3 regions of the Paenibacillus sp. FSL K6-1330 genome follow, and region 2 is predicted to be linked to each of the others. Evidence: predicted binding sites of a transcription regulator. Region 2 holds the regulator's gene; each other region holds the start of a gene.
What was found. Region 2 encodes Rex, which represses fermentation and respiration genes when NADH is low (regulators of the CRP and FNR family bind a similar motif). Its sites were predicted from a motif close to TTGTGAAATATTTCACAA; they were not measured.

Region 1: the regulator Rex is predicted to act here: its motif matches at 3,114-3,131, upstream of NYE54_RS01225 (flavocytochrome c).
Region 3: the regulator Rex is predicted to act here: its motif matches at 3,294-3,311, upstream of NYE54_RS31120 (polymer-forming cytoskeletal protein).

The regions. Positions count from the first base shown of each region.
Region 1 covers NZ_CP150269.1:252,379-257,562, reverse strand. The annotation lists gene NYE54_RS01240 (helix-hairpin-helix domain-containing protein) at 132-350, shown strand; gene NYE54_RS01235 (oleate hydratase) at 483-2,252, opposite strand; gene NYE54_RS01230 (TetR-like C-terminal domain-containing protein) at 2,365-2,931, opposite strand; gene NYE54_RS01225 (flavocytochrome c) at 3,335-4,855, shown strand; gene NYE54_RS01220 (helix-turn-helix transcriptional regulator) at 4,976-5,184, shown strand, end outside.
Region 2 covers NZ_CP150269.1:2,808,013-2,813,196, reverse strand. The annotation lists gene NYE54_RS12795 (DUF5590 domain-containing protein) at 136-654, opposite strand; gene NYE54_RS12790 (amidohydrolase) at 686-1,987, opposite strand; gene NYE54_RS12785 (redox-sensing transcriptional repressor Rex) at 1,962-2,627, opposite strand; gene dinG (ATP-dependent DNA helicase DinG) at 2,700-5,184, opposite strand, start outside.
Region 3 covers NZ_CP150269.1:6,814,589-6,819,772, forward strand. The annotation lists gene ftsE (cell division ATP-binding protein FtsE) at 1-476, opposite strand, end outside; gene NYE54_RS31115 (VanW family protein) at 683-2,119, shown strand; gene NYE54_RS31120 (polymer-forming cytoskeletal protein) at 2,305-3,033, opposite strand; gene NYE54_RS31125 (alpha/beta hydrolase family protein) at 3,362-4,135, shown strand; gene argH (argininosuccinate lyase) at 4,280-5,184, opposite strand, start outside.

The DNA of each region.
Region 1 (5,184 bases), 2.6 Mb from region 2:
AATTCGTTCTTTACAGAACATGAGATGTATAACATAATCTTACTAAATTATTCCTACAAACTTAGCGTCTACCATTCAGTCTGGTGCCTTATATCCGCTTTAACAAAACAACCGAAAAGAGAGGGATCTGCATGCGTGACAAAACCCCCACTCCGGCTGCAGAGAGCGATTTTCCCGTTAAGGCCGGTAAACCTGCACGTCGAGCCCTAATCGCTGCAGGCTATCATCAGCTTGCCGACCTCACCCAAGCATCCGAGAAAGAACTGCTGGCGCTTCACGGGGTAGGGCCCAAAGCGATCAGAATACTGCGCGAAGCTCTTGCCGAGAAGGGCCTTTCCTTCAAAGAATAAATAAACACGATAGGTCTCCAAAGGCCATAAAGGCCAGGGATCTATCGTGTTTGTTTTTTTCCATACAGCACACCAATCTTGGATTGGTGCGCTCATTGATGTTCCATATCATCTTTGACAATGGGACTTCGACTATATGATGTTATAGCGTTTCAACATATCTTCGATGACGGTTCCGGAAACTTTTTTCAAAGCCTGCTTTTCTATTAAGTTCATGATCAACGGAAGCTTCAAATCGGTTAGTTTTTTACCGTCCATCATTTTGGAAGTGGAGTCCAGCAGTACACGGACATCGTAGCAGGAGCCGAACACTTCGGGTACGCCGCGGTCTACGTTTAATAAGGTGTACACAGCCTCCATTGCCGTTCTAACCGAATATTCGGTTGTAAATACGGTGTCGCGAACCGTGTCGGCAAACTGTCCGATAAACGCGAAGTTGACGCAACCATCCGGAACTACTTTTGGCCGGTCTCCTTCTGTTCTCGGCATGAAGAATGCCGTAATGTAAGGCATCATGGTCGGGATGCAGCGGGCAGAGTTGGCAGCCATGTCAGCAATTTCATGCTCCGGCACACCCAGATGGTACAGCCACTCCATCGTAATTTCCTCGCCGGTACATTCTCTCATCGGCTTCTTGATGTAATCGCCCGGAACATCGGTGAATAATCCATATACCCATACCACAAGCTGATCTTTCGGCTGCTCTTTGAAATGCGGTTGACGATTTAAAGTGTAACTCATGAGCCACTTGGAATCCTTTACGGACACGATGCCGCCGGTAACGACCTTTCCGCTGAACGGGTCGCGCTGACAAACTTTTTCAATATAGGGCGGAATTCTGTCATCAAGTGTCGTAACGGTTGCCGATTCCCAGTTCGTCGCTTCCGTATTCGTGCAGAATTTATCGGGGCGCCCAAAGGATGGATCCTGCTTGGCGATATTTCTCCAGAGCTCCCAGCAGCCGCCTGCGGAACGATTGAATTCAGCCGCACGATGATGGTCGCCCGAAGAAGAATTTTCCGTGCAGCTGCCATTTGTCACAAACACCAAATCATCTTCCGTTAAATCGATATATTCCTCATTGCCAGCACGGCGACATACAATTTGCTTGGCAACCTTCTTATTACCTTGAATATCAAATACTACATTCGTGACCGTTGTATCATATTGGAAATGAACGCCATGCGACTGCAAATATTTCATCATTGGCAGAATCAATGACTCATATTGATTATATTTCGTAAATTTTAACGCCGAAAAATCAGGCAGTCCGCCAATATGGTGAATGAATCTTTGAATGTAAAGCTTCATCTCCAAAGCGCTGTGCCAATCTTCAAAGGCAAACATCGTTCTCCAGTAAAGCCAGAAATTCGAGGCAAAGAAATCCTCCGTGAATACATCGGTAATTTGCTTATCATACAAATCTTCGTTTCGAGTAAAGAATAACTTCACGATTTCCAGCGAAGCTTTTTCACTCAGAGCAAATTTTCCATCCGTATGGGCATCCTCGCCTCGGTTAACCGTGGCTCTCATTAGAGAATAGTTTGGATCTTTCTTGTTCAGCCAGTAAAACTCATCCAAAACCGATGCGCCTTCAATTTCAAGAGACGGAATAGTACGGAACAAATCCCACAAGCATTCAAAATGATCTTCCATTTCCCGTCCACCGCGAATAATAAAACCTTTATCGCTGTCATGAATTCCGTCGCAGGCACCTCCGGGAAGACTAAGCTCCTCCAGAATGTGAACCCGTTCTCCCTTCATTTGGCCGTCGCGCACAAGGAAGCACGCAGCTGCCAGAGAGCCTAAACCGGCTCCAACCAGATATGCTGATTTTTTGTCGACATCGACCGGTTTTTCCGGACGGGCAAACGCTTCATAATTTCCATTGCTATAATACATTCCAGTCACCTCCGAATTGATTCTAGCAACTTCATCATAAGAAAATATTCGGAGGTCTCCTATAGACAATGTCCGCCTAATGTCGAAACTTTCGACAAAAGCCTAATATTGTCTAATGATCGTGGTGCGATTTAAACTTTTCAAGCGCGAAAAAAATATCTCCTTGAATCAAAATGCTTAGCCGGTCCACAATCGCAGCGGGCTCTTCCTTCATCCCTTTAGCAATCCAATCCAGCATCAATCCTACAAACGCATATTTATAAAAGTCAGCGATAAACGACTTATCATCATCCCTGATCGACATCGTAACGGCCTTTTCCTCGATAACTCCTATCAAAAGATTATAGGTTACGTTAAATAGGTACCTTTCCAGTTGCTCTCGTTTAATCGAATGATAGACACTCGTCACAAACGCCTTGTTTTTCAGCACATACTCAAATATTTGCAATAGGCCCTGCTGCCACGTGTCATATGTTTTCTTGCCATCCAACGCTATGGTAGCCTCACTTGTGCAAATCCACTCCACAAGATCATAAATATCCTTGAAATGATAATAAAACGTTTGGCGATTTACTTCGCAGTCCTCAACAATATCAATAACGGTTATCTTATCAAGCGTTTTTTTCTCAAGCATTTTTTTTAGCGATAGGGCAAGCGCTTTTTTTGTTGTTTGTGCCATAAAACCCCTCCAATCAAGAGCGTAATCATCCACACAGGCAATGATCAGATTATATATCTTCATTATAAAGGAACTCAACGCGAAAAAGCGGTATCCTTATGAGGCAAAATAAATTGGAAACACGCAGGAAGTCAAGAGATCGTAGCCCGGGTGGCATCGTAATAAATAAGACCCAATACACATTGTGAAATAATTCACCACATAATTGATTGCTCTATATTACAATGAAGTGGACCTGACGAGGCCGACCGGAGGGAGGCAACCAGGGAAGATCTGAGATTCGAAGAGTAAAGGTCACGCTCACGTTCCTTTTCACTTCTCGCTTTCCTTCGTTACGACCTCCTTTTTCGATTGGCTCTTTAGGGTCAACTAAATAGATATAGAGAAAATGGAGGGTTACACAGTGAAAAGGAAGTTTGCAGCAACGCTTATACTCATTCTCTCTTTCATGCTTGCTATCGCGGGATGCGGCAGCGGGAACCAGGATCAGAGTCAGGACAACGCGAAAAAAGAAGAAGACCAAGAGACAGCCGTTTCGGGTGCGTCCCAAACCGGTTATACGCCGATCGATCAGCTCAAAGAAAAGTATGATATCATCATCGTCGGTGCAGGCGGAGCCGGTATGTCTGCTGCTCTTGAGGCAAAAGAAAAAGGCATGAATCCGGTCATTTTTGAAAAAATGCCGATTGCCGGCGGGAATACCATAAAATCATCTTCGGGCATGAATGCTTCCGAAACCAAGTTCCAACAAGAACAGGGCATTAAGGACAACAACGATTTATTTTATGAAGAGACTTTAAAGGGCGGTCATGGAACCAACGACAAAGACATGCTTCGTTTCTTCGTTGACAACTCGGCAAGCGCGATCGATTGGCTGGATTCCATTGGGATTCGGTTGAACAATATCACCATTACGGGCGGCATGAACGAAAAACGCACGCACCGTCCTGAGGACGGCTCAGCAGTAGGACAATACCTTGTCAACGGACTGGTAAAAAATGTACAAGAACAAGAAATTCCGCTATTCGTCAATGCCAAGGTAACGGATATTACGGAAAAAGACGGCAAGGTAAACGGCGTCAAAGTCATCTTCAACGAGAATGATGAGAAAAACATTGCAGCAGATGCCGTCGTTGTAACAACCGGCGGTTTCGGAGCCAATATGGACATGATTTCCGAAGTTCGGTCCGATCTGAAAGGGTACGTGACCACCAACCAGGAAGGCAGCACCGGTGACGGCATCACCATGATTGAAAAGCTCGGCGGTACAACGGTCGATATGGATCAAATCCAGGTTCACCCTACGGTGCAGCAGGAGAAATCTTATCTCATCGGGGAGGCCGTTCGGGGAGAAGGAGCCATCCTCGTGACCAGCCAAGGCAAACGTTTCACAAACGAGCTGGATACTCGGGACAACGTCACCGCCGCCATCAATAAGCTTCCTGAAAAATCGGCTTATCTTGTGTTCGATTCCGGGGTAAAATCCCGCGTCAAAGCGATTCAGCAATATGAGAAAATGGGCTTTGTCATTCACGGTGATTCGATCGAGTCTTTAGCCAAAGAAATGGGCGTCCCAGCTGATCAGCTTAAAGTCACACTGGATACATGGAACAGTGCGGTGAAGAACAATAAAGATACCGAATTCGACAGAACGACAGGCATGGATAACGACTTGTCCGAAGCGCCATACCACGCCATCCAAATCGCCCCCGGTATTCACTACACCATGGGCGGCGTAAAAATCAACACGAACACGGAAGTTTTGGATAAAGACGGCAAGCCTATTCCAGGATTGTTTGCAGCCGGTGAACTAACAGGCGGATTGCACGGTCAAAACCGGATCGGTGGCAACTCTGTTGCCGAGATCATTATTTTCGGCCGCCAAGCCGGCATCAAATCAGCTGAATTTGTGGGAGCACGGTAAGCTGTAGTCTGCATCCTTCATACGGCAAAACAACAAACGCTTGGCCTTGTTTTGATCTTCCGATAGCCATCTTTTTAAAAACCATATTTACATTTCTATAAAAATAGATATAATAAGCATATGGATACCTTACAAACCATCAAAGCACTATCAAACGAGTCCCGGTTTAAAATCCTGGAGTGGCTGAAGCATCCGGAGGAACATTTTGCTCCGCAGGATCACATGCCTTCGAAATGTGATTTTCAGGGCGGTATCTGCGTGGGCTCCATTTCGGATAAAACAGGACTCGCTCAGTCGGTCGTTTCTGGCTACCTGGTAAAATTGCAAAA
Region 2 (5,184 bases):
TCTTATATACTTTTTCATGCATGTCTGTGAAAATATTTAGAACAGTTTTTCCATATTCTTTCTGAATACGCTTACATATCGGAGAAAAAGAGAGGCACCCTATGGATTTTAAAGGGCGCCTCTCTTTCTGTATTTTTATTGATTTGGAAGAATAATGTCATTCCCGATGGTGTTACCATCCTGAAAACGATAAAACCGATAGCCGCGCTGACCGTTGTGTTCATACTGCAGCTGCCATGCATACTCGCCCTCATACATTCCAGGCAGCAACCGCTTAATTTCAACGCCAGGCAATTCGTTATAGATCTGATCCCGCATCTGGGCTTCTGACATTCCCGTTTTCAATAAAACGGACTGGACAGCGTCAGCACCTTCAACAGGTACGTTGTCATCCGTAAATTTCACCCATACCATACGATCTTGATTGTCTTGATCCTTCCCGCTTACTACCCAATAGTTATTATCCTCGCCCCACACCGATTTATAGGTCTTCCCGGATGTAACCAATTGGCCATGCTGCTTCGCGGCAACAATTGCCATTCTTTCTTCATTCCAAGTATCTTTCATAACATATGAATAATAGAGCTGTAAACCAAGCAGCAACAGCAGCACGCTGGACACACTCAGCAAAATCCACTTCGTTTTTTTCTTCAAATCCGTCTTCCTCGCTCCCCTTGATTATTCCCTAGAGGGTTGTAAGACGCTCAAAGGCACGCTGCGCTTCCCGGCGGATACGTTCCTCATCAAGAGTAAGACTCGCGCCATTCTTCACTACCTGCTTGCCGTCAACCCATACATGCTCTACATCCTTCGCACTGGCTGAGTAGATAGCGTGTGAAATATAATCGGTCCGTGGAAGGAAGTGCGCTTGATCCGTGTTCAGTGCGATCATATCTGCTTTCATTCCTACCGCAAGTGTGCCGATATCCTCAATGAACGCCGATCGGGCTCCATACTCTGTTCCCATCCGAAGCGCTTCGGATGCTGGAATGGCTGTTGGGTCCCCGCTTACCCCTTTATGGATCAGTGCAGCCAGTCGCATCTCTTCAAACATATCCAGGTTATTGTTACTCGCAGGTCCATCGGTACCCAGCGACACCGTTACGCCGGCTTTCAGCAGTGCAGGCACGCGAGCGATGCCGCTGGCAAGCTTCAAATTGCTGCCTGGATTATGCGACACCATAACTTGATGCTTGGCCAGGATTTCGATTTCTTCATCGGTCAGATGGACGGCATGCGCAAGCAGCGTTGGACGGGAGAACATGCCAAGCTTCTCCAAATGGGCAACAGGGCGAAGTCCGTAGTCTTTTACATTCTGAGCTACTTCCGTTTCCGTTTCGGACATATGCGTATGCAAAGGCAGATTCAAATCATGCGATGCCTGAACGAATTTTTCGATGAAATCCGGGGGGCACGTATAAGGTGCATGCGGGGAAATCATCGTCGTAATTCTCCCGTCAGCCTTGCCATGCCAGTCTTTTGCGAATGCCACCGCCTCATCCAGCTTCTGCTGCTGCACCTCAGGCGGACACAATCCGATGACGCCGCGCATCAGGACGCCGCGCATTCCTGAGTCCTGCACAACCTTGGCAACCTGATCCATATGATCATACATATCCACAAATGTCGTGGTTCCGCCTTTGATCATCTCCAGCACGGAGAGTGCGGTTCCCCAGTATACATCGTCGGCCGTGAATTTGGCTTCCATAGGCCACATTTTTTCCTGAAGCCATACCTGCAGTGTCAGATCGTCGCCATAACCGCGGAGCAGGGACATCGCCGCATGTCCGTGCGTGTTCACTAACCCCGGTAGGAAAAACAGATGAGTTCCGTCGATAACTTCTGTTCCCTCTTGGACGGTTGGCTCTTCTTCACCCAGATAGGTTATCCGGTCATTCTCCACAACCATATATCCGCGTAACACGGATCTTCCTTCCTCTAATACCGCAAACGTTCCGTTCTTAACCATCCACTTCGTTATCGTCATGTGCTGCATCCTCCTTGCCGTTATCCAAATAATAGGCCAAACTCTGCAAATCTGTAGTAAAATCAGCCGTATGAATCCGGATATGGGATGGGGCTTTCAGGATGGTTGGCGCAAAATTCAGGATAGCCTCGATGCCTGCGGCGATAAGCTGATTGGCTACATTCTGCGCTTCAAAATCCGGAACGGTGATTATCCCGATACGAATGCCGTACTCATGAACCGTCTTCTCCAGTTCCTCCATCGGCTGTACAACCAAATTGTTAATTTTCATACCAACTTTGGGAGAATACGAATCGAAAACCGCCACAATCTTCATATTGTCCTTCAGAAATGCATTGTAATTCGATAATGCATGTCCAAGATTACCGGCCCCAATCAATGCGACATTGATCTTCTGGTCCAGCTTTAGAATCTGGCGAATTTTCTCGATCAGATAAGATACGTCATATCCGATCCCTTTCCGTCCAAAATCACCGAAATACGCTAGGTCCTTACGAATTTGAGCAGGATTGAGGTCCAGTTTTTGTCCCAGTTCCTGGGAGGAAACCGTGGAGACCTCCCTTTTCTGAAGCTCATTCAAATAGCGCAAGTATACAGGTAATCTGCGGACCACGGCTTCCGAAATTTTTTCCGATTTCATTCATGCTCCCCCTAATAATAGGTTAATAACTACATTTTTTTGTGACAGATCATTTCGTTCATTGTTTCACTTTTATTCAGCTTGGTTCTCTATGCCTGCCTCTTCCTGCAGCCATTCCGAAATTCGGGGAACGATCCCCTCTGTCGGCATATGCTCCATCTTCGGCCCCGGCAAAGAATATAAGAAATATTTCCCGTAATAGGATTCAATGACCCGGGTATCGTAGACAATGACAATCCCCTTATCTTGCGCGGTCCGCACCAGTCGGCCAAATCCCTGTTTGAAGCGAATGACCGCTTGCGGAACCGAAAGTTTCATGAACGGGTTCTTCTTCTGCTGCTGCAGCAATTCGCTCTTGGCTTCGACCAAGGGATGATTCGGCGGCTGGAACGGCAGCCGGACGATCGCAAGGCAAGTGAGCGCCTCCCCGGGTATGTCTACCCCTTCCCAGAAGGAGCTCGTACCCAGCAGGACCGAAGCACTGCTATCCTGGAATCTCCGGATTAACTTGGTACGGCTGGTTCCGTCCATCCCTTGTCCCAGTACCGTAATATCGCTGGATGCCAGCGCCTCCTTCAACGGCTCGTGAACCTGACGCAGCATGCGGTACGAAGTGAACAGCACAAGCATGCGGCCATGCGTAGCGATTGCCGTATCGGCCAATGATTGCACAAGTGTATTCACAAAGAGTGCATCCCCGACCGAGCCCTTCACGCTCGGAAAATCGCGCGGCACGACAAGGAGGGCCTGCTCCCTGTAATTAAACGGGGACGGCAGCAGAACCGTGTTCAAGTTGCCGCTATCTGCCGCTTCCTGAAGACCCAAGTTCTCGATCATGAACTGAAACGATTTATCCACCGACAAGGTCGCCGATGTCAGGATCACGCTTTGTTTCTTGTCAAAAAACAATTCCTTCAAGTGGGTGCTAACATCGACAGGCACTGCATAAAGCTGCAGCGATTTGCCGCGGAAATTCCCGTTAGCCTCCATCCAGTATACCGTGCCTTCATCATTCAGAGCCATGAAGGACCTCAGGTCCTCGCGGTGTGCGGCCAGGTCCTTAAACAGACCCGATAGGTCTGTTAACAAACTGTCCGCGCTGTAGTCGTCCAGATCTTCCTTCATCTCGGCGATCAGCTTGTCACCCTTGCGAACGACATCGCCCAGCGTCACATGAATTTGATGCTCCAACTCGGCCAGCGAATCCCAATCCTTCGGCTTCTTCAGAGGCGATAAGCGAAGCGAGAATTGACCGGCATCCCCCGGAGTCGCGTCTCCGCGTTCCGGAAGTAGTCCGAACAATTGATCGCTGAGCCGGTCCCAATTCTCTTTTGCGGTGATCAGATCCGGATAAATCCGGTCTATGATGGAGGACCACTCGACAGCCTTCTCATGCGACGATGCTTGCAGCAGCTGGCGAAGAGCCGGAAGCTGACCGCTGCGGCTGTCTTTGTACATACGAGTCAACGTATGGACCACCGAAAAATATTTCATCTGCAAGCCAAGGTGCTTGCCAGCGACGTCCTCCAGATGATGCGCTTCATCAATGACGAGACGCTCATAACTCGGAAGCAGCTGATGATTCGCTTTTACGTCAGTGAACAGCTTCGAATGGTTCGTAATGACAACATCCGCGATGCCCGCTTCATGTTTAGCCCTGTGATAGTAGCATTTGCGGAACCATGGGCAGGCACGGCCAAGGCAGGAATCCGAATCACTGGAGATCGTCTCCCAGAAATCCCCTCCGCGACCGCCAAAGTTCAGTTCTTCATCATCCCCGTTCTCCGTCTGGGTCAGCCAGACCAGCATCTGCGCCGCGGTGATCACATCTTCCTTCGGGGAATGAAAATCTCTTCTATTTATTTTATGTTCAAATTTTCTCAAACACAAATAATGGCCTCTTCCCTTGAAAATAGCCGCTTTAAAAGGAAAAGGAACAACCTGGGTGAGCAGGGGAATATCCCGGTCACGCAGCTGTTCTTGAAGGTTGATTGTATGCGTGCTCACCATAACCTTCTGTTCCTGCTTCACGCTTTGATAAATCGACGGCAGCAAATACCCGAGGGATTTGCCTGTTCCCGTGCCGGCTTCGATCAATAAATGTTTATTGTCATCGAGGGCCTGCATCACTTCCTGAAACATCATGTCCTGGGCATCCCTGCTCTCATAATGAGGCAGCGTTTCCTTTAGACGTTCACGGACATCATTCATGTATTGCTCGAAGCTTACATCCGCCAGCGGATTAGGCTCCGACTCATCCCTGGCAGGCGCAATATCGTTCCAATCGTCAACGGCCAGGGCAAATTGACGATAGTACGTATGGGTGTCTCCGGCTTGTACAGCCTGGAACTCCCTGTCAGCACGGATGCCGTCAAAGAACCAGGCCAAGTCGCTGTCCTCGTCGGCAAACAGGTCGCTTAACCGCTGCACGGTAAGGAGAGGAAGCTCATCGATCTCCTCCAGGCATTTCAGCAGCGCATAGGCTGTGGCAAGCGCATCGCTGTCCGCCTGATGCGGACGGTCATGCTCCAGACCGAAATGAGAGGAGACCATCCCG
Region 3 (5,184 bases), 3.4 Mb from region 2:
ATGACGGAGGGGTTATTCACAATCGCTCTGGCGATTGCGATCCGCTGCTGCTCACCCCCGGAGAGTTGGGAAGGTTCGCGGTTCGCCTTGGCTCTCAGGCCCACAAGCTCCAGCACCTCCATGACCCGTCTCTTGATGAGACGCTGCGGCGCTTCAATAACCTCCATGGCAAAAGCTACATTTTCGTAAGCAGTCAGCTTGGGCAGCAGACGATAGTCCTGAAAAATAACCCCGATATTTCGGCGAACATAGGGAATTTTGCGCTGCTTCAGCTTCCCGATATTAAATCCATTAACAGAAATTTGCCCCTTCGTAGGCACTTCTTCTCTATAGATAAGTTTCATAAACGTCGATTTGCCAGCACCTGACGGTCCGACAACATAGACGAATTCATTTCGATTGATTTTGACGGAAACTCCTTGAAGCGCATGAGCGCCGTTCGGATAAGTCTTCCATACGTCCTGCATTTCGATCACTTCATCACTTCCCAATCCTTAATTAGCCATTATACTTTTCGACAGTTTCCATCGAATTCCTTTAAAATCCATGAAAAATCCTCACGACATCGTCTATTGTAACAAATTTGTTACCTTTTGAGTACCCGAAAGTTTAAGCCCACCGTGACATATACATGAAAAAGTGCATGAACTGCGGCCAATACGAAGTTAAGAAGGTGGTTCGAATGAAAAAAATTCATCTTGGTCTCATCATTGTCATCAGTTTCGGTCTTCTCCTCTCCGTCGGCTTCGGTCTATTGACGATGTACGTGAACCAGAAGGAACTCCCGAAGGGGGTCGTTCTCTCCGGTTGGCAGGTAGGCGGTACACCCGCAGACGAGGTGCTGTCAGAGCTGGATCAACGGCTGCAGGCGATGACAGCATTGAAGGTGGAGCTGCAATCGGACACTCTGAAAGGGCACACGGAAAGCTTCACTCTCCGGGAAGCCGGAGTTCAATTCAGCGCTGCCGATTTTCGGGAAGCTATCGCCAGGTTGTCCGAAGGATCATTATGGGATCAGGTTCTTTACCGGCGTAACTTTCAGCTGGAGTGGCATATATCCACGGACTGGGATCGCAATGTGTTAAAAGAGCGGTTGAGCGAAGACTGGCAAAAGGAACGCTTTGGCGAACCCGTCAATGCGGTGCGGAGCATATCCGAAGATGACGTTGTCCGGTACACCCCGGAGAAAACGGCATACCGCATCGATTGGCCGGCATTCTATGAAGGGTTCGGCGCTGCGCTTCCGAATGAGTCCCACTTCACCGAGCCGAAATTCGATGAGATCATTACGGTCCAACTGCCTGTCATCCGTCAAAAGCCCCCCGTTACCGTAAAATCGCTGCAGGATGAGGGGATTGAGCGCAAAATCGTCGAATTCTCTACGAGTCTCGGATCCAGCGGGCCTGGACGCGTTCATAACGTGACTGCCGCTGCCAAAGCCGTAGACGGCATGATTCTGAAGCCCGGCGATGAATTCAATTATGCTCATATTATTGATGCTGCGAAGAAGGAGTACGGCTTTGAAGAAGCCCCCGTTATCGTGAACGGCAGGCTGGTTCCCGGGATCGGCGGCGGGATCTGCCAGGTATCCAGCACAGTCTATCATGCCGCTTTGCTCGTCGGGCTGGAAATCACCGAACGGCGCAATCATTCCCTTCCGGTCAGCTACCTGCCCAAGGGGCAGGATGCCACCTTTGCTGAAGGGGTGATCAATTTTCGCTTTCGGAACAATACAGGCAAGCATCTGCTTATTTTATCGGAGGTATCGCACGATAATTTAACACTAAAGATGTTCGGCACCTTCCCGGAAAATACGGAATATGAGCTTGTGTCCACCACCGTTGAAACCTTGCCGTCACCAGAGAAAATCATTCACAATAACTCGCTTCCTCCAGGACTCAAGCAGGTGGTTCAGAACGGGAAGCCAGGCTATGTGGTTGAAACCTACCGAGCCAAGAAAGTAAACGGCAAAGTTGTGGAGAAAGTCAAAATATCCAAGGATACCTACCGCCCCCAGAACAGCATCGTTGCCATTAATCCGACGAACGATGTCCAACTGCCTGAAGCGAATGATACCCCGAAAGAGGAAGTGGTTGAGGACGGTATCAGTGCCCCGTAAACCTGAAGACAGCATGGAACAGCCCGGATTCGCGATAGAACCGCGAATCCGGGCTGTTTGCCTTGCCGTTATTTCAATGTAATGTATCGCCTTTATAGCAGCTCTCGTATTCACCAGACGGATATCCTCGCCTTCAATCAGCTCGGCATTCAGATGTCCCATCCGGAAGGGCATCGTTGTTATCCTTAAAACTGCCGAGATGCTCTGACCTCGGCTTCCGGATGCTGTGACAGTTCATCTCTGTACTCCACTTGCCGAATCTCGCACCCTTTGCCTAAGATCACCCGGTTACCGCGGACGATATCGGCTTCAACATACTCGAGATCAAGGACATCGCCTTCAATAATACGAGCCTCCAGCCGTGTTCCCCGTAAAGGCAAGGACAGCATTTCCCAGAGCCGCTTCCCTTTTTTGCGGACCGTTATCCGGTCTCCAACGATTTCCTGTGCAAGGCAGCGGCCCAATACTCGGATATCCGCTGTTCCAACATGCAGGCGGCCATCGATCTTAAATCCCCCTTGCAACGTGGCGGATTCACTCCGCACGTCACCACGGCTTCTCAGGTTTCCGGTGACCTCAAGTTTTTTCGATTCGGAATCTCCGTGAATGCTGCAATGCCCCCCGATAAAGATGGAGCGACAGCGCAATCCATCCTTCAAACTCAAACTGCCGGCTACATGCAGCTCCTCAGACTCCACAGCCCCCTTAATGGTTCCCGATCCGTTCACGCGAATCGTACGGGCAGCTATGGCGCCACTAACACTCATATTTCCATTACCTATTAATTCTCGGCAATCCAGATCTCCATTCACCTGCCCGGCACCGTCAATGCGCACCTTATCGTATTGGCCGCCGCTTGAACTTCCGGTTCCCGTAATCTTCAGATCGGACAGCTTGTCGTCATGTGGTATCATGAGTATCCTCCTCCAGATTTACAAAGTAATCACTATCTATATCTTTACTTCTTCATCACAACAGTTATTTCTACAATAAATGTCCGTCCTCCACCAGGTGGAGTCATAATCTCCCTCTAAGATACCACACCTCCGCTATTCATAGAACAGCCCGTTGGCTGAACTTCACCTCGGTCCCAAGACCGAGGCGTTCTCAGGCACTTTATCTCGTCTTTGCCTGCAAATGATGGTTCGGGTTTGCTTGGAGCAAGGGAGATTGATTGTGATATGATTCAAATAGGCTCGTCATTGATCTCTCATTTATTAAAGTGAAAGGGGATACATCATCATGGCTCTTATGCAATGTCGCTTTTACTCGGAGGTACTGGGTCTCAGTACGTCCATGACCGTCATTCTCCCTCAGCAAACCTCTTCGCAGATCGGTATGACCAATCATGCCAAAAGCGGTCTGCATCCGACGCTCTTCCTGCTGCACGGCCTGTCCGACGACGATTCCATCTGGCTGCGCAGAACCTCCATTGAACGCTATGTGGCCGAGATGGGCATTGCCGTCGTGATGCCGCAAGTTCACCGCAGCTTCTATACCGACATGGAATACGGTGGCAAATATTGGACCTTCATCAGTCAGGAGCTGCCGGCCATTGCCCGTTCCTTCTTCCCGTTATCCCCCGCGAGGGAAGATAACTTCGTCGCCGGCTTGTCCATGGGCGGATACGGGGCATTCAAGCTGGCGCTCCGCTGCCCGGAATCCTTTGCCGCGGCTGCCAGTTTGTCGGGCGCTCTCGATATGGCGGGTCATATCCGGAGGAATGAGGCCTTGTTTGAACATCAATTAGTCTACGGAGATCAAGATATTACCGGTACCGACAACGACTTGCTGTGGCTGCTACAGGAAGTCGAACGATCCGAAGGGCCTAAGCCGCTGCTGTATCAATGCTGCGGAACCGAAGACTTCCTCTATGAAGACAATCAAGCGTTCCGAAAAGCCTGCGAAGAAACCTCCCTCGAACTCATCTATCAGGAAGGTCCAGGCAATCATGATTGGGGATATTGGGATACCCACATTCAGGATGTGCTGAAGTGGCTACCGTTGAAGGCCTGATAAACCTATAGACACACCATGACATGCCAGCGGTTCGTTTTCGGTTCTATGAGGTGCGTTTCTGATATCTTAAAAAAGGTGGATCAGCAAACTTATCGTTTGCCGATCCACCTCTATTTTTTTCACGCCAAGTATTCTATGCCGTTACTCTACATTCCCTTGACGGAGACCCAGCCATTCCTCCGTGACCTGAAGGGTCTGCACGCTGCGATCAATGGCCGCCTTCACTTGCTCGGTTGCCGTGCCGCCGTATACGTTACGCGCATTGACCACCGTCTCCGGTTGAAGGACGCCATAAATGGAGTCGTCGAACAGCTCCGAGAACTGCTTGAATTCGTCCAGCGTCAGGTCCAGCAAATACTTGCTGTTCTGGATACAGTACAATACAGTCTTGCCGATCACTTCGTGCGCCTGACGGAAAGGAAGTCCTTTGCCCACCAGGAAGTCCGCGATGTCGGTTGCGTTGGAGAAGTCGGTATTCACCGCTTCGCGCATGCGGCCTTTGTTGACCTTCATCGTGGCGATCATCGGCGCGAACAGCTGCAATGCGCCTTCCAGCGTAGCCACCGTATCGAACATGCCCTCTTTATCTTCCTGCATATCCTTGTTATAAGCAAGCGGCAGGGACTTCAGCACGGTGAGAAGACCCATTAAATTGCCGTATACCCGTCCGGTTTTGCCGCGAACAAGCTCAGGCACATCCGGATTCTTCTTCTGCGGCATAATGCTGCTGCCCGTGCAGAACGCATCATCCAGCTCGATGAAATTGAACTCCGTGCTGCTCCAAAGCACCAGCTCCTCGCTTAAGCGGGACAAGTGCATCATGATGATGGAAGCATCCGAGAGGAATTCCAGGATGAAGTCCCGGTCGCTGACCGCATCCAGACTGTTCTCGTAAACACCATCAAACCCAAGCTGCTCTGCCACGAAATGGCGGTCGATCGGGAACGTTGTACCCGCAAGCGCGCCTGCCCCGAGCGGCAACACGTTAATACGCTTATAGCTGTCGATCAGACGGTCGATATCCCGCTGAAACATGGACACGTAAG